2 linked regions of the Saccharicrinis fermentans DSM 9555 = JCM 21142 genome follow. The main gene of each other region encodes a partner of the protein of the gene in region 2 in a complex. Links are inferred from orthologs where the notes say so. Each region holds a gene or a part of one and is shown on either strand. Other genes may lie near its edges.

Region 1 (7,211 bases), 470 kb from region 2 along the record:
TGGATTTGTTGATGTCACCTGCGATTACTAAACATGCATTATTGGGTACGTAATAGGTGTCGTAAAAATCTACAAAATCTTGATCACGAGCGCTCATGATGTGATCGGGATCTCCTATTACAGTCCACCGATAGGGGTGTTCTTTATAAGCGTTTTTAAAGGTTATCTCTAGTATGTTTCCGTATGGTTGATTGTCAACCGTTTGTTTTTTTTCTTCAATGACCACTCTTTTTTGAGTAGCAATACCTATGGAATCTACCTTCGCATGTAACATTCTCTCTGATTCTAACCACAGTCCTAACTCTAATTGGTTGGAAGGGAGAATCTCATAATAATAGGTGCGGTCGTTGGATGTGTTGGCATTTAAAGTGCCGCCTGCTTTTTCTACATAATTGGAGTATTCATGGCGAGCTATGTTTTTTGTGCCTTCGAACATTAGGTGCTCGAAAAAATGGGCAAATCCGGTTAGGTTGGGGTTTTCGTTTTTTGAACCCACATGATACATTACCGAGATGTTAACAATAGGGGTCGTGTTGTCCTGATGTAATATAACATGCAGGCCATTGTCCAGGTCGAACTCCTCGTATTCTATTTTATTGGATTGAGCAGTAATGCTTATGCATGCACAAAGACATGCCAGAGTTAGTGTCTGTTTGATTTTTAACATTTACTTTAATTTTTATTTATGACATAAGTTTTATAACCTGAAGATTTTGACAAGGATAGTGCCTTTTTGTTTAATAGTCTGTTTAATAGGTGCATGTGGGGTTGTGGTGCTGTAAAGAGTGTTCGGTTTGGTACAATTTTTATTTGAAATATGCCCGATATCGGACATGTGTGCATTTGAGATTCAGCAGTGAATTTTTCAGGTTATTCGTTGATTTTCACGATTTATTTGGAAAGATTATTGCTAAAGCCTTGTTCTATTGCTTTTGTTTTTTTGTTAATATTGCATTTTGAATAGTGTTAATACGATATTTGATGAAGATATTTACATATGTATTTTTGCTGCTTTTTATGTTTTTGACATATGCTTGTGGTGATGATAGTAGCGACTTCTGTTTGTCGAACCAACAGTCGGTACAGGTAGGATTTTACTCTTCGTACCAGTCATCTGATACCGATTCTTCAGTGAGTAATGTGCTTATTTATAGTACTGGAGTGGATAGTATTCTCTATGACGAGGCGACGGTGAGTGATGTTTATTTGCCTTTGAGTATGGAAAATGATAGTTCGCAATTTATTATCGAAATAAATGATTTAAAAGATACTATTTCATTTGTTCATCAGAAAGAATTAAATTTTGTATCTGGGGAGTGTGGTTTTATCTTTTCTTTCTATTTGGATACGGTGATGTACTCAGACGTTTCTTTTATAGATTCTGTGGCCATTGATTATGATGAGGTTGTGTATAATGAAAATCTGGAGAATGTTAAGATATACCTGTACTAGCTTATTGTTTTTGGCGCTTTTGAGTCCTGTGTTTGCGCAGGATTATACGCAATCTCAGAGTGAGCGTGAACAACAGAATATAGAGGATCAGGAAGGGACACCTCGTGCAAAGAAGGAAAAGATTCCTTATCCGGATAAGAAAAGAGGAACAGAACTGGGAATTGATATTTCAAGGTTCTTGCTACCCGTGTTCGATGAAGATAGATTTGCATTGGAGGCTCATATTAGAACAAATATTGGGAAGCGAACCTTTTTTGCGGGCGCTTTAGGTTCTGAAACCGTTTCTTTTGATGATAAGTCTTATACCTATGAGTCCACCGGTTTCTTTGCTAGAGCAGGTATCGACTACGATATTTTTGTGGTGGAAGATGCGGGTAATAATGATAATATTTTGATTGGACTGAGGTATGGGTATGCACTACAGGAACATGAATCCGGTTCAATTACTATTGAGGATGGCTATTGGGGTGATTATCACTCTTCGGTATCGCCTTATACCTTCAGTACACATTGGGTTGAGGCTATATTTGGGTTGCGAAGCGAGGTGCTAAATAATTTTTATATGAGTTGGATGATTCATTTAAAGTTGAAGATAAGTTCTGGTAATAGTGAATTATTGGAACCTTATGCTGTGCCTGGTTATGGTAACGGTTCTAATGCTTTTAATCTGGGTTTTTCTTATGTGGTTGGTTATCAGATTCCATGGGGTAATAAGAAGGCAAAATAATTGGGTCTATAGAATTGTTGAATGGTAAAAATAAGAGAAGCTATCCGAACCAACGAATAGCCTCTCTACTATTAGTGTTTATTTACAATTAAATGCCAAAGGCTGCTTTAATTTTATCTAAATAATCTAGCTTCTCCCATGTGAAGAATTCAACTTCTTTTTCTACGTCCGAACCATTTTCTTTTATGGTTACAGTTTGGGTGTATGGCTTCCGTCCAACGTGACCGTAGGCAGCTGTCGGTTCAAAAATAGGATTTTTGAGGCCAAAACGTTTTACGATGGCTGCAGGGCGCATGTCGAAAATTGTATTTATTTTTTCTGCAATCTCACCATCTGTTAAATCAACATTTGAAGTTCCATAAGTGTTAATGAAAAGTCCCACAGGCTCTGCAACGCCAATGGCATATGCTACTTGAACCAATACCTCGTTGGAAATCCCAGCAGCCACCATGTTTTTAGCAACATGGCGTGCAGCATAGGCCGCCGAACGGTCTACCTTAGAGCTGTCTTTACCGGAAAAAGCTCCTCCACCATGAGCGCCCTTACCTCCATATGTATCAACAATGATTTTCCGACCAGTTAAACCGGTATCTCCATGTGGCCCTCCAATGACAAATTTACCTGTCGGGTTCACATGTAATATGAAATGGTCATCGATGAACTTCTGTTCGTTCGTACTTAGTTTTTCTTTTACCCGTGGAATAAGTATGTCTTTTACATCTTGCTTGATCTTTGCAAGCATCGCTGTTTCTTCATCGAAATCGTCGTGTTGTGTAGATAGAACGATGGTATGTACTCGAACCGGTTTATTGTCGTCGTCATACTCCATGGTTACTTGCGATTTAGAATCCGGACGTAAGTAAGTCATTTCTTTTCCTTCTCTTCGAATGGCAGATAACTCTATGAGCAATTCGTGGGAGAGCTGTAGTGGAAAAGGCATCAATTCTTCGGTTTCCTTACAAGCATAACCAAACATCATACCCTGATCGCCAGCTCCCTGGTTTTCTTCTTCTTCTCGTTCTACACCTCTGTTAATATCTTCGCTTTGTTCATGGATGGTAGATATTACCCCGCAAGAACCAGAATCAAACATATACTCTGATTTTGTGTATCCGATGCGTTCAATAACTTTACGTGCTATATTTTGAACGGGCACATAACCATTGGTTTTGACTTCGCCACTTAAAACAACTAAACCTGTTGTAACCAATGTTTCTGCAGCAACCTTTGATTGTGGGTCTTGACGTAGAAACTCATCTAGTAAAGCGTCTGAAATTTGATCCGCTATTTTATCAGGGTGCCCTTCTGAAACGGATTCTGATGTAAATAAATACCCCATAACATTTATCATTTAGTTTATATAAAAATGTTTGGATAGCTAAAATGGAAGGGGATAATGCGTTTTAGCACTTTTTTAGAGTGGTTGCAATCAGTCAAATCCATCCACTATCCATAAATTGACCACACAAAGGTAAAGAAGATTCTATTTATTATGCAATATATTTTAGGTGTTTTTTGATTGGGGTATAAAAAGCCTTGTTTCTTAAAGCTTTAGCGATTTGTATGAGCTTGTGTGTTAGCGTAGTGTAAAATTATTTTATTTTTTTTCGAAAAATATTTGGAGTAAAAACAATTTGATATATCTTTGCATCCGCATTTGAGAAACAAAGAAACGTTCAAGTGTTATAATGCTCCGTTCGTCTAGGGGTTAGGACGCCAGGTTTTCATCCTGGTAACAGGGGTTCGATTCCCCTACGGAGTACGTAATAAGAAGATTCGATAATTTTAGGGTTATATAAAATGGCAAATCATAAATCGGCGTTAAAAAGAATTCGTCAAGCAGAGAAGAAAAGAGTACACAACAAGTATTACGCTAAAACAGCCCGTAACGCTGTGAAAAAGCTTCGTAGTACAAGTGAAAAAGAAGCCGCTTCGGAAATGTTTCCTAAAGTAGCTGCGATGCTTGATAAATTAGCCAAAAGAAACATTATTCATAAGAATAAGGCGTCTAACTTAAAATCTAAGTTAGCCAAGCATATTAACAAGCTTTAATATAAGCTTAGTCTGCTCCGTTCGTCTAGGGGTTAGGACGCCAGGTTTTCATCCTGGTAACAGGGGTTCGATTCCCCTACGGAGTACACAAAGAGACCTTCATGAGTTTTCATGGAGGTTTTTTTGTTGCCACTGGTTGATCGGTATGGAGATATTTATTATCTTTTTGCGAAACTGATTTTGACAGGGTAAATCGTTTCATGTTGTAATGGTTCGGTTTTGTAATCGTTTGTTGATTTCAGTCGATTGTGTTATTTAGAAACCAAGACCATGGCTTGCCAGAAACTGAGTATCAAAAATTGGGCGGTTGAAGACAGGCCCAGAGAAAAATTACTTACCAAAGGAATTTCCAGCTTATCCAATGCTGAGTTAATTGCTATTTTAATAGGTTCGGGAAATAAGAACGAATCAGCTGTGGACCTTTCCAAACGCATATTGAATGATGTCAGTAATAACTTAAATGAATTGGGTAAACTTACTATCGACAAACTTAAACGTGATTATAGTGGTATTGGTGAGGCAAAAGCTATCTCCATCGTAGCGGCGATGGAGTTAGGTAGACGCAGAAAGCTTAGTGAAGCAGTGGAGAAGCCAAGAATATCGGGAAGCCGAGATGTGTATGACCTGATGCATCCCTTGCTGGCCGATCTGCCTCATGAAGAGTTTTGGGTTGTATTACTCAATAGAGCCAATAAAGTCATCTCGACACAAAAGATTAGTCAAGGCGGAATTGCTGGAACGGTCATTGATTGTAAGCTGATTATGAAAGCCGCCGTTGATCAATTGGCCTCAGCTATAATACTGTGCCATAATCATCCTTCCGGAAACCTTAGACCCAGTCATCATGATAAAATTAATACCCAAAAGTTGGTTGAAGCTGGCAAAGTGATGGATGTGCCAATTCTTGATCATCTTATAGTTGCTGATCATGGCTTCTTTAGTTTTGCGGATGAGGGCGAATTGTAAATCTTTAACTCATCTTTTTTGCTATATTTGTAGTACACCATATTCTTTTAGATTCATGAAGGTTTTCTTTTCTGTTGTCATTCCGCTTTATAATAAAGAACGTAATGTGGCAGATACGATTAATAGTGTTCTTGAGCAGTCATATACTCATTTTGAACTTATTGTTGTAAATGATGGTTCTACCGATCGAGGAGTCGATATTGTTAAAGCTTTTCAGGATCGCAGAATTAGACTTTTCGAAACAGAAAACCACGGTGTTTCTTCTGCCCGAAATTATGGTGTCGAAAAAGCAAATGGCGAGTATATTGTTTTTATTGATGCCGATGATTTATGGTATTCTTCCCATTTGTCAGATTTGGAATTCTTGATCTCTAAGTTTCCTGAAGGGAAGTGGTTTGCTACGGCTTACGAAATGTTACATAATGATCGGTTGACTCTGCCTATGAGAAGCCCCATTATGCAAAGGAGCCATTCTTGGTATGGACGAATAAATGATTTTTTTAAATATTCGATGGAGGATTGTTTGGTATGGACTTCAGCTGTATGTATGAGGAAAGATTTTTTTCTGCAGTTGGGTGGTTTTAATGTATTATATGATACGGGTCAAGATGTTGATTTGTGGATTAGAGCTGCTTTAAGTGCTGAAATATATTTCACAAATAAGATTTCAGCCTGCTATATGCTTACCGCTTCAAATAGATTAAGTCTCTGGCCTACAAAACAAAAACGCCATATGGATGTGGATGCCTTTCTAGCAGAGGAAGAAGATAATATTTCCTTTAAGAGGTACATGAATCTTATTCGTTTTTATTACTCTATCAAGTTCAAGATAGCTGGAGATATGTCTACGTATTTAAGACTTAAAGCGGCGATTGATACGAAACAGTTAACGTTCTTTCAAAAAATCCTTCTCAATATCGATGGTTCTATACTCAAGTTAATGAAATGGATAAAGAAAAAATGGGAGTGTTTGGGTATTAGAATTAGGGTTCCTAAAAAGTATGTAAAGTAGAGTGGTTCTTTGTCTCGTAGCAGAGAAGGTTCGTTTTGTTCCGATTTCAAAGTTCTAATGATACGATTGAAGTAGTTTATTTTTAGGTTCTGTATGGGGACATCTTGATCGAAAGGTGATTAAAATATTACTTGATATGTTCTTTTTTACCATGGTATTTGAATGCTAAGTATATTATAATGAGATATGTAATATTAGATATTAGGTAGCATAAGGTAGTGCTGTTAATACCATATTTGGGGATGAGTGCTAATGCTATACTAGGGCGGAATAATGCCATAAATAGTTCGCATAGTATGTAGTATTTTATATTTTCTTTCATCACTAATACTGTAGCAAAAAGCCACGAGATGACCTTTAGTACGTCTCCGATGCATTGAAAAAGAAATAAGTTGTGCATTTCATAAAATTCGGCTGAAAATAAGAGTGGAATAATTAGTTTTCTGGCTAAAAATATGCTTGTACTTCCCACGAGAACGATGGGCATAATTATTTTAATGGTATCATAAACTTCTTTTTTTATTTTTGAAAAACTTACTAGTTCCGTAATCCTGGGTTGATAATATAAACTTAGACTAGAAAATATAATGGAGGTATATGTAAGTGAAATTCGATTGATGCCATCCCACCACCCAGCTTGGGTGATCGAACAATGTTGGATAATGGTATCACGGATGATAATCTGAATAACGGGGCTTATGGTGATTGGAATGAATAGCATTAAGCTAAAACCAAAAAATCTTTTAGCAATCGGTTTAAAAAATATAAATGAGCTCCATGTTGGCTTAAGTAATTTTATAAAAAACACTCCCGAGAACAGGAAGCTCAATAGAAATGCCCAAATGGCGCCTTTTATCCCCCATGCTACGGTAAAGGGAAAGAGTATGGCGACTGACGATATAACGATGAAAATGTTATATTTTATAAATGTATTGTAATTCTTTTTCCCTTTTAGTATGGCTAAGGATAAATTTGTCAAAGCTTGAAAGAATAGGAAGAAGC
Region 2 (7,411 bases):
AAGGTATAAGCTTCTACTGTGGAGGTAACTAGAATCGCCAAAGTAGAAGCTTAGGAATAAAATGGTGTTATGTTCGTGAAATATGGAATTTATTTAGTATTGTAAAAGTTACAAAAACGCTTAAATACATTGTTTAATTCACTCTCACTTTGAGCTGCTGATTTTTTGTTGGTGGGGAAAGGATTTTCGTGCGTGTATTCTCTGTCAAAATCAATCTCGTCAACCGGGATGTTAATATCTCGGTATGCACCTTTTAAAGTATTGATGACTTCGAAAGAGGGTATAACCGTATCTTTTTTTAGGGTGATGGCATAAAAGTGGTTTTCATGTCTTTTTAAAAGTTTTTCTCTCAGTTCCCGACCTTTTTTATAATCGAGCATAGCATAGAACACCTCTCCCTCCAGGTGATCTTCTTGCATGTAGTGACGAAGTAAGTTGTCTTTTTGTATAAATTTATCCAAGTGTTCTACTAAATATGAGTATAATGCAACATTTGCTTCACTGTCTAAGATGAATTTAGAAACGGGAGATAAACGGTTAAATGTGGCACCACTGCAAAATAGTCCCACCTTTGCATGGGAGAAGTACTGCTTGTGATTGGTTAGTTTAAGTATCTGAGCAAGGAACCCACCTATTGAATAAGCCAGAATGTTAAATTCAAAATCTTTATGGATATAGGGATGCTTGCCTTCTTTGCATTGTTCAATAAACTGAATAACATCATAGTAAGTTTGTAATCCTGACCATATGAAGCGTTGGGGCATAGCGTGTAGGCGCATACTAATGGCTACGTTGGATAAGGTAGAGTTTAAGACATTGGGGTATCTCTTTTTTCTTCTTTCACTGAGAAGATACATTTCTCTTTTACTGCTCCAATCCTTAGGCGCACGTTGCATATGAAAAGCCATGGGGAATAATACAATGCTGCTTCCTGTACCTTGGCAAATTGTTTTTGCCCAAGGAACATATTTTGTCCAATCTTTTTCATTGAAGCCGTGAAATAAAAATATTATTTTCTTTGTGCGCAGCTTATTGCCCGGTGTTATAATGTGATATGAAAAAGACTTGTTTTCTGGCACAAAAATGTCTTTGATGTGGATGTCGTCTTTAATGGTACCAACATCTGTATAGAAAGAGTATTTGTGAACTAAATCTAAATGGTGCTTTGTGCAATAATAATCAGTGGTTCCGGGTAGGATTTTATAAGATGATGATTCAAAATTGTACTCCTTGCTATCTACTTCGTTTTTCATATATTTAAATTTGTCTTTCAATGGTCATATGGAACTCACCAAGTTTTATTATCTCCAGTGTGTGAATCCATTCTCATGGCTCGTTTCATATGTATAAATTTATTTTTTAATGCCTTTTCGCGGTAGTTTTGTTTAAATCATTGGTCTTGGAGCAAGTCAGCACTAATGGTTTTATGCTAACTGACGTAAGCTATACCGAGTGGCATTTTGTCAAATATTTGTTTCCTCCTGAGCGTGTCAGTCAATTTTACGAGTAGTTAAAAATACAAATTTGTTTAATTATAGTAGCTGTTTTTAAGCAGTATTTAACGGAGAGCCAACAATGTTATTGTTTTTTAATATTCTCTATTATTATAAATAGCTTACTTTTGCATTTATGTATATATCATTAGGTATGCCTTCATTAGCGGGCATAATTCTTCGATAAAAACTGTTAAGAGACAGATTTTGTTTTACTTAAAGAGAAAGAGAAACGATGATTCAAGATATTTATCCACATCGGTTTGAGAATGGTTTTGTGGCCGGGTTAACATTAAACGCGAATGATTATGTTTTTTGTTTTAAGGGCAATGCTTTGCTGATGAAACGCAATCATGAAGGTTTAGCAATTCCTCAACGAAAGCATTTAGATATTGAAGTGGGCAAGTCGGTGTATTTATTTGCGATAGATGGAAAGCATTGTTTTTTAATATGGGATAGTCCAGATGTGTGTGAAGCTGAATTTGTCTATCATGAGATTCACTTTCGTCATCCTTTTGACAGTGTGGAATTAGATTGGCTGAGCAGTGTGGCCTTACAGTTGAAGAACTGGTATGGAGATCATAGATATTGTGGGAAGTGTGGAGCTGCTACCATTCCTTCTGTTGAAGAAAGAGCGATTGCTTGTCCCTCTTGTAAGCGTATTGAATACCCTATTATAGCACCTGCTATTATTGTTGCAATTATCAGTCATGATACATTATTACTGGCCAGAGGAGCACAATTCCCTGAAGGATTTTATTCTTTGGTGGCCGGGTATGTTGATATAGGAGAGTCCATAGAGGAGACTGTTGTGCGTGAAGTACGTGAAGAGGTGGGAATAGCGGTGAAAAATATTCGTTATTACAAAAGTCAGCCATGGCCTTTTTCGGGGTCAATGATGATGGGTTTTGTGGCGGAGGCAGTGGAGGGGCAAAAGATACAAGTGGATAATCATGAAATTTTAGAAGCCGGATGGTATCATCGCCATGACTTGCCTAGTCATCCTTCGGAGAGGAGTATTGCCGGTGAGATGATCGAGAAATTCAGGAGGGGAGAACTGGGATAGTGGATGCCAGTCACTTGCTTCCATTAGAATAAAAAAGCCGATGCATTTTAGCATCGGCTCTATCTGGTTGCAGACTTCTATAAGTCTTGTATCTCCATCTAAAAAAGATTTACATCATTCCGGGCATACCTCCGCCCATTCCGCCCATTCCTCCGGCTGGCATAGCAGGCTCGTCTTCTTTTTCATCTATAATCACACACTCAGTAGTTAAGAACATACCAGCGATAGAAGCAGCATTTTCAAGTGCAATACGTGTTACTTTTGCAGGGTCAATCACACCACTAGCAAAGAAGTTTTGGTATTCATGGATACGTGCATTGTAACCATAGTCACCTTCACCTTCTTTAACTTTTTGAACAATTACGGCACCTTCTTTACCAGCGTTGGCAACAATTTGACGTAATGGTTCTTCGATGGCTCTTTTAACGATTTCGATACCTGTATTTTCATCTTCAGTATCACCTTTGATATTTTCCAATGCTGCGATACCACGAATAAGAGCAACGCCACCTCCAGGAACGATTCCTTCTTCAACAGCAGCACGTGTTGCGCTTAAGGCGTCATCCACACGGTCTTTTTTCTCTTTCATTTCCATTTCTGAAGCAGCACCCACATATAATACAGCTACACCACCAGCTAATTTAGCCAAACGTTCTTGTAGTTTTTCTTTGTCGTAGTCCGAAGTTGTGTTAGCAATTTGTGATTTGATTTGCTCAGTTCTTTCTTCAATAACTTCTTTAGCACCTGCACCATTAACAATAGTGGTATTTTCTTTGTCTAAAGTAGCTTTTTCAGCTTCCCCTAACATTTCTAAGGTAGCTTGTTCAAGAGATAAGCCCACTTCTTCGGTGATTAAAGTGCCGTTGGTTAAGATGGCAATGTCCTGAAGCATTTCTTTTCTTCGGTCGCCAAAGCCAGGAGCTTTTACAGCAGCTACTTTTAACGATCCGCGAAGTCTGTTTACTACCAATGTGGCAAGGGCTTCTCCATCAATATCTTCGGCAATGATCAATAAAGGACGACCTGTTTGAGCGGTAGCTTCAAGTACAGGTAAAAGATCCTTCATGGTAGATATCTTTTTGTCGTGAATCAAGATATAAGGATTCTCCAACTCGGCGGCCATTTTTTCGGTGTTGGTAACAAAGTAAGGAGAGATATATCCTCTATCGAACTGCATACCCTCAACTACTTCAACAGTCGTTTCGATACCTTTTGCTTCTTCAACAGTGATGACACCTTCTTGACCTACTTTTTTCATTGCCTCAGCAATCAAATGACCAATCTCGGCATCGTTGTTAGCTGAAATTTTAGCCACTTGCTCTATTTTCTCAATGTGGTCACCAATTTCTTGCGACTGAGCAGCAATGCTTTCTTTAACAGCTTTAACAGCTTTATCGATTCCCGCTTTTAGTTCCATAGGATTGGCACCAGCGGTTACGTTTTTCAATCCTACACCTACGATGGATTGTGCTAAAACGGTAGCTGTAGTTGTTCCATCACCAGCATTGTCAGCTGTTTTTGAGGCCACTTCCTTCACCATTTGGGCACCCATATTGGCATAAGGGTCTTTTAACTCTATTTCTTTAGCTACAGTAACACCATCTTTGGTGATTGCTGGAGCACCGAATTTTTTGTCGATAATTACATTTCTTCCCTTAGGTCCTAAGGTTACTTTTACTGCATTTGCAAGCTGGTCGATTCCGTCTTTTAAAAGGTCGCGAGCTTCAATATTGAACTTAATTTCTTTAGCCATCTTGTTTTAAGCTTTAACTGTTACTTAATTATTTAATGAATAATACGTCTGATTGAGAAATTAAAAGATAATCCGTACCGTCAACATTTAATTCTGTTCCGGCATATTTACCGTAAAGAACAACATCGCCTACGGCTACTTCCATCTTCTCATCTGCTTTTTCAGCACCTACTAAAACTACCTCACCTTGTAGAGGCTTTTCTTTAGCCGAATCAGGAATAATGATTCCACTTGCTGTTTTTGTTTCTGCCGCCTGAGGCTTAACCAAAATTTTTCCGGCTAGAATCTTTCCTTGTACTTGTGACATATTTTAAATGATTTAAAAGTTAAACTGTTTTTATTGCGAGTTGTGTTTTCCATAAACTGTGCCAAGTGAGTTTTGAGCCTATTTTGCAGTTTCATGCTGACATTATTTCATAATCACCCTGACAAGGGCTGACAGGATATGTAGGTAGTGACATTTTAACGCGGCATATGTGTTGTTTCTTCGTTATGAAAACATGGAGGATCACAACAGAATAAAAAATACTAGATGAAGTTTATTGTTATTGAGGGAGGAAATGGAGTGCCATCGTATTTGCTATGGCAAGTAAAAAAAAAGTGTCGGCATATTTTTATATGCCGACACTTAAATATTTTAAAAGCGAATACTGTCTTACTCTTCAGAACCGCTATTTTCGTCTGTGCTTGCATCAGTACCTGCGGCAGGAAAGCTAGGTAATTCTGATTGTACTGGAGCCAATTGATTTAGTTTCTCATCAAGCTCAGTATCGCCGGAAGCAACACCTGGTTTTTCAATAACCGATACTGCTATCAATGACAAAACCAAAAGTCCACCTGCTAAATACCAAGTTGCTTTTCCTAAAAAGTCGGTAGTTTTTCTTACTCCCATAATTTGGTTTGATGCAGAAAAGTTGGAAGCTAAACCACCCCCTTTAGAATCTTGAACCAAAACAATAAGTATTAATAATATACTTACAACAATTACTAGTACAGATACAACTGGATACATATCTTATTATTATTTAATTTTTAATTTTCTTTTAACTCTTTAATTCGACGTGCAAAGTAAACACTTTTTTCAGGATATTTCAAGCGTAATTTTTCGAAAATTGCAATCGCTTTGTTTTTGTGTCCCTGTTTGATATGTATTTTCGCCAATGTTTCTGTTAAAATGTCATCCTGTGTGTGGGTGCTTTTCTCGGCCAGATCTACTTCTTTGGGTTTTTTGGCCGGGTCAGGAACTATTTGTGGATTGGAATTTAAGAAGTTGTCAATTAATTCCATCCCTTTGTTTTTGCGCTCAGGTTCTTCGGTTTTTTTAGGTGGGGATGAGTAATGCATGATGTGTAACCAATCTGAAAAAGAGCGGTTGTCTTCTGAATGAACGTCTTTGACTTCTTCTATACTCGGTAAGGTATAGCCCGATGAAGAGGACATCTCATAGTCCAATAGGTCAGCCGCAGGTAGAACAATGTCTTGAACTTCGTTTTTTTCTTCGGCTGGTACCTTTTGCTTTGCTGCAAAATTATAGATGGTTCCATCGTCATCCGAAAAATCATCGGATGCATTTAGGTAATTATCGGTAAGGGTTAGTGATGATTGTTTGTCTTTAGAGTGTTCCTCGGCTTCTTTAGAGCTGTCATGTTCTACGACCTCCGGAATCATTTTATTTTCTACTGTTTCTGCTTGTTTTGTTTCCGAAACGGTTTGGCCAATTGCATTGATTAGCTGAAATAGCTTGCTTCGGTCGGGAATATAAGCCGCCGAATTTTTCAATTCACTGTTGTATTTTATATTATCCAGCTTGTGAAGGTTTTTTAACCAAAGCATCCTGCCAATTTGAAAAAAAGGATACTCATCAATAATTTCCTTGATTCCTCGAAGGGTATCTTTGTTCAAGGATTCCGGTTGTTTTAATATGTCACCAAACTGTGTTTTGTTCATGTTCTAATGCTATCATTCGGTTATCACTGTCTATTTGAATATGACAGGATGGATTTAGCAAGAAAATTTAATTCAACCATAGGAGAACCAAGAATCTTATGGTATATAGTCTTTGCAAGAAAACTCCAAATACTGCGTTATTCTCATTTTTGAAACAGTCATTTACCATCAGTAAACTCCTTGGTTTCAAAAATATCGAAAGCCTTGTCTTTGAAGCTTTCTTATCAAAGACAGAAAAAATAGTCGTTTTCTTGCAGCCACTATATATGAATATATTATTTGCTCACTCCTTATTATTATTTGCTACCAGTCAGAAAATGCTTTATTAAAGATGTCTTCTGTTATTTGTTCTACAATCAATGTAACCAACTCCTCTTCGACGTCGTTGATGTTTTGCTCGCTGGAGTAATCTTCATAGGCTTTGAATTGTGATTCCCAGTTATCTTTGGGGCTTTTGAAGTTTCTATATCTAACTTTTACTGTTACGGTAAGCCGTGTCTCTGCCGAAATAGCATCCGCCTGAATAGCCATTGGTTTGATGCTATAACCGGTGATTTCTCCGGAGAAATCGATGTCTCCGTTTTGCGATTCCAATACCAGTCTGGATTCATTGGTGATTCTGTCCTTCAAAGCCTCAGTGAAGGTTTGGCTCAGTATGGGGTTAATCAAAGGAGCCCTGTTTTCAAAGTACTGAACAGTAAATGTTTTTAGGTTGTCGGGTACCGAGGCTCCGTTTAGTGTGAGCCTGACAGAACAGGCTGAGAGCCCTATTATCAGAGCCAGATATATCCATAATTTATTCATCATCATCATCGTCTTATAAGCAATATTCAGAAAAATGCTAAGTCTTGTTTTAAAGCAGGCCTATCAATTTGTGTATTGTTAACTGCCTGCTTTATCATGTTTAATTGGTAATGTTATATTCTTTTATTTTACGGTAAAGGGTTCGTTCAGATATACCCAATTCTTGTGCCGCATATTTACGTTTGCCATTATATTTATCCAATGCTTTTTTTATCAGTTCTATTTCTTTGTCTTCCAGAGATAAGGATTCCTCAACGAACTCCTCGGTATCTTCAATGCCATGGTGGATGTTGTTGGGTGAAGTCCCTTTTTTTATGATCACCGGAGCTTCTTGTTTAGGTGGTCTGC

The links. Proteins that work in one complex are often made in the same cells at the same time.
Region 1: the proteins of groL (region 2) and metK are in contact, whole or in part, in a cryo-EM structure (PDB 8P4O), measured with the Escherichia coli proteins. The link is inferred for Saccharicrinis fermentans DSM 9555 = JCM 21142 from one-to-one orthologs.

What each region holds. Positions count from the first base shown.
Region 1 is NZ_KI912107.1:4,883,170-4,890,380, forward strand. Bases 1,394-4,175 are described here. They hold metK (methionine adenosyltransferase), read right to left. Parts: upstream 3,519-4,175; coding sequence 2,268-3,518; downstream 1,394-2,267. Other genes in these bases: CYTFE_RS0120185 (DUF6452 family protein), read left to right, coding at 1,394-1,452; CYTFE_RS0120190 (DUF6048 family protein), read left to right, coding at 1,430-2,179; rpsT (30S ribosomal protein S20), read left to right, coding at 3,980-4,175. In the rest of the region: CYTFE_RS0120180 (M16 family metallopeptidase), read right to left, coding at 1-667; more of CYTFE_RS0120185, read left to right, coding at 982-1,393; more of rpsT, read left to right, coding at 4,176-4,231; RadC family protein, read left to right, coding at 4,502-5,197; CYTFE_RS27455 (glycosyltransferase family 2 protein), read left to right, coding at 5,253-6,209; CYTFE_RS0120225 (O-antigen translocase), read right to left, coding at 6,337-7,211. UniProt on the Escherichia coli protein: Catalyzes the formation of S-adenosylmethionine (AdoMet) from methionine and ATP.
Region 2 is NZ_KI912107.1:5,356,054-5,363,464, forward strand. What follows is about bases 1,991-4,972. They hold groL (chaperonin GroEL), read right to left. Parts: upstream 4,313-4,972; coding sequence 2,669-4,312; downstream 1,991-2,668. Other genes in these bases: nudC (NAD(+) diphosphatase), read left to right, coding at 1,991-2,559; CYTFE_RS0122055 (co-chaperone GroES), read right to left, coding at 4,341-4,619; secG (preprotein translocase subunit SecG), read right to left, coding at 4,968-4,972. Also shown: CYTFE_RS27690 (DUF6051 family protein), read right to left, coding at 90-1,253; more of nudC, read left to right, coding at 1,729-1,990; more of secG, read right to left, coding at 4,973-5,324; CYTFE_RS0122065 (tetratricopeptide repeat protein), read right to left, coding at 5,345-6,259; CYTFE_RS0122070 (LptE family protein), read right to left, coding at 6,563-7,066; CYTFE_RS0122075 (sigma-54 interaction domain-containing protein), read right to left, coding at 7,164-7,411.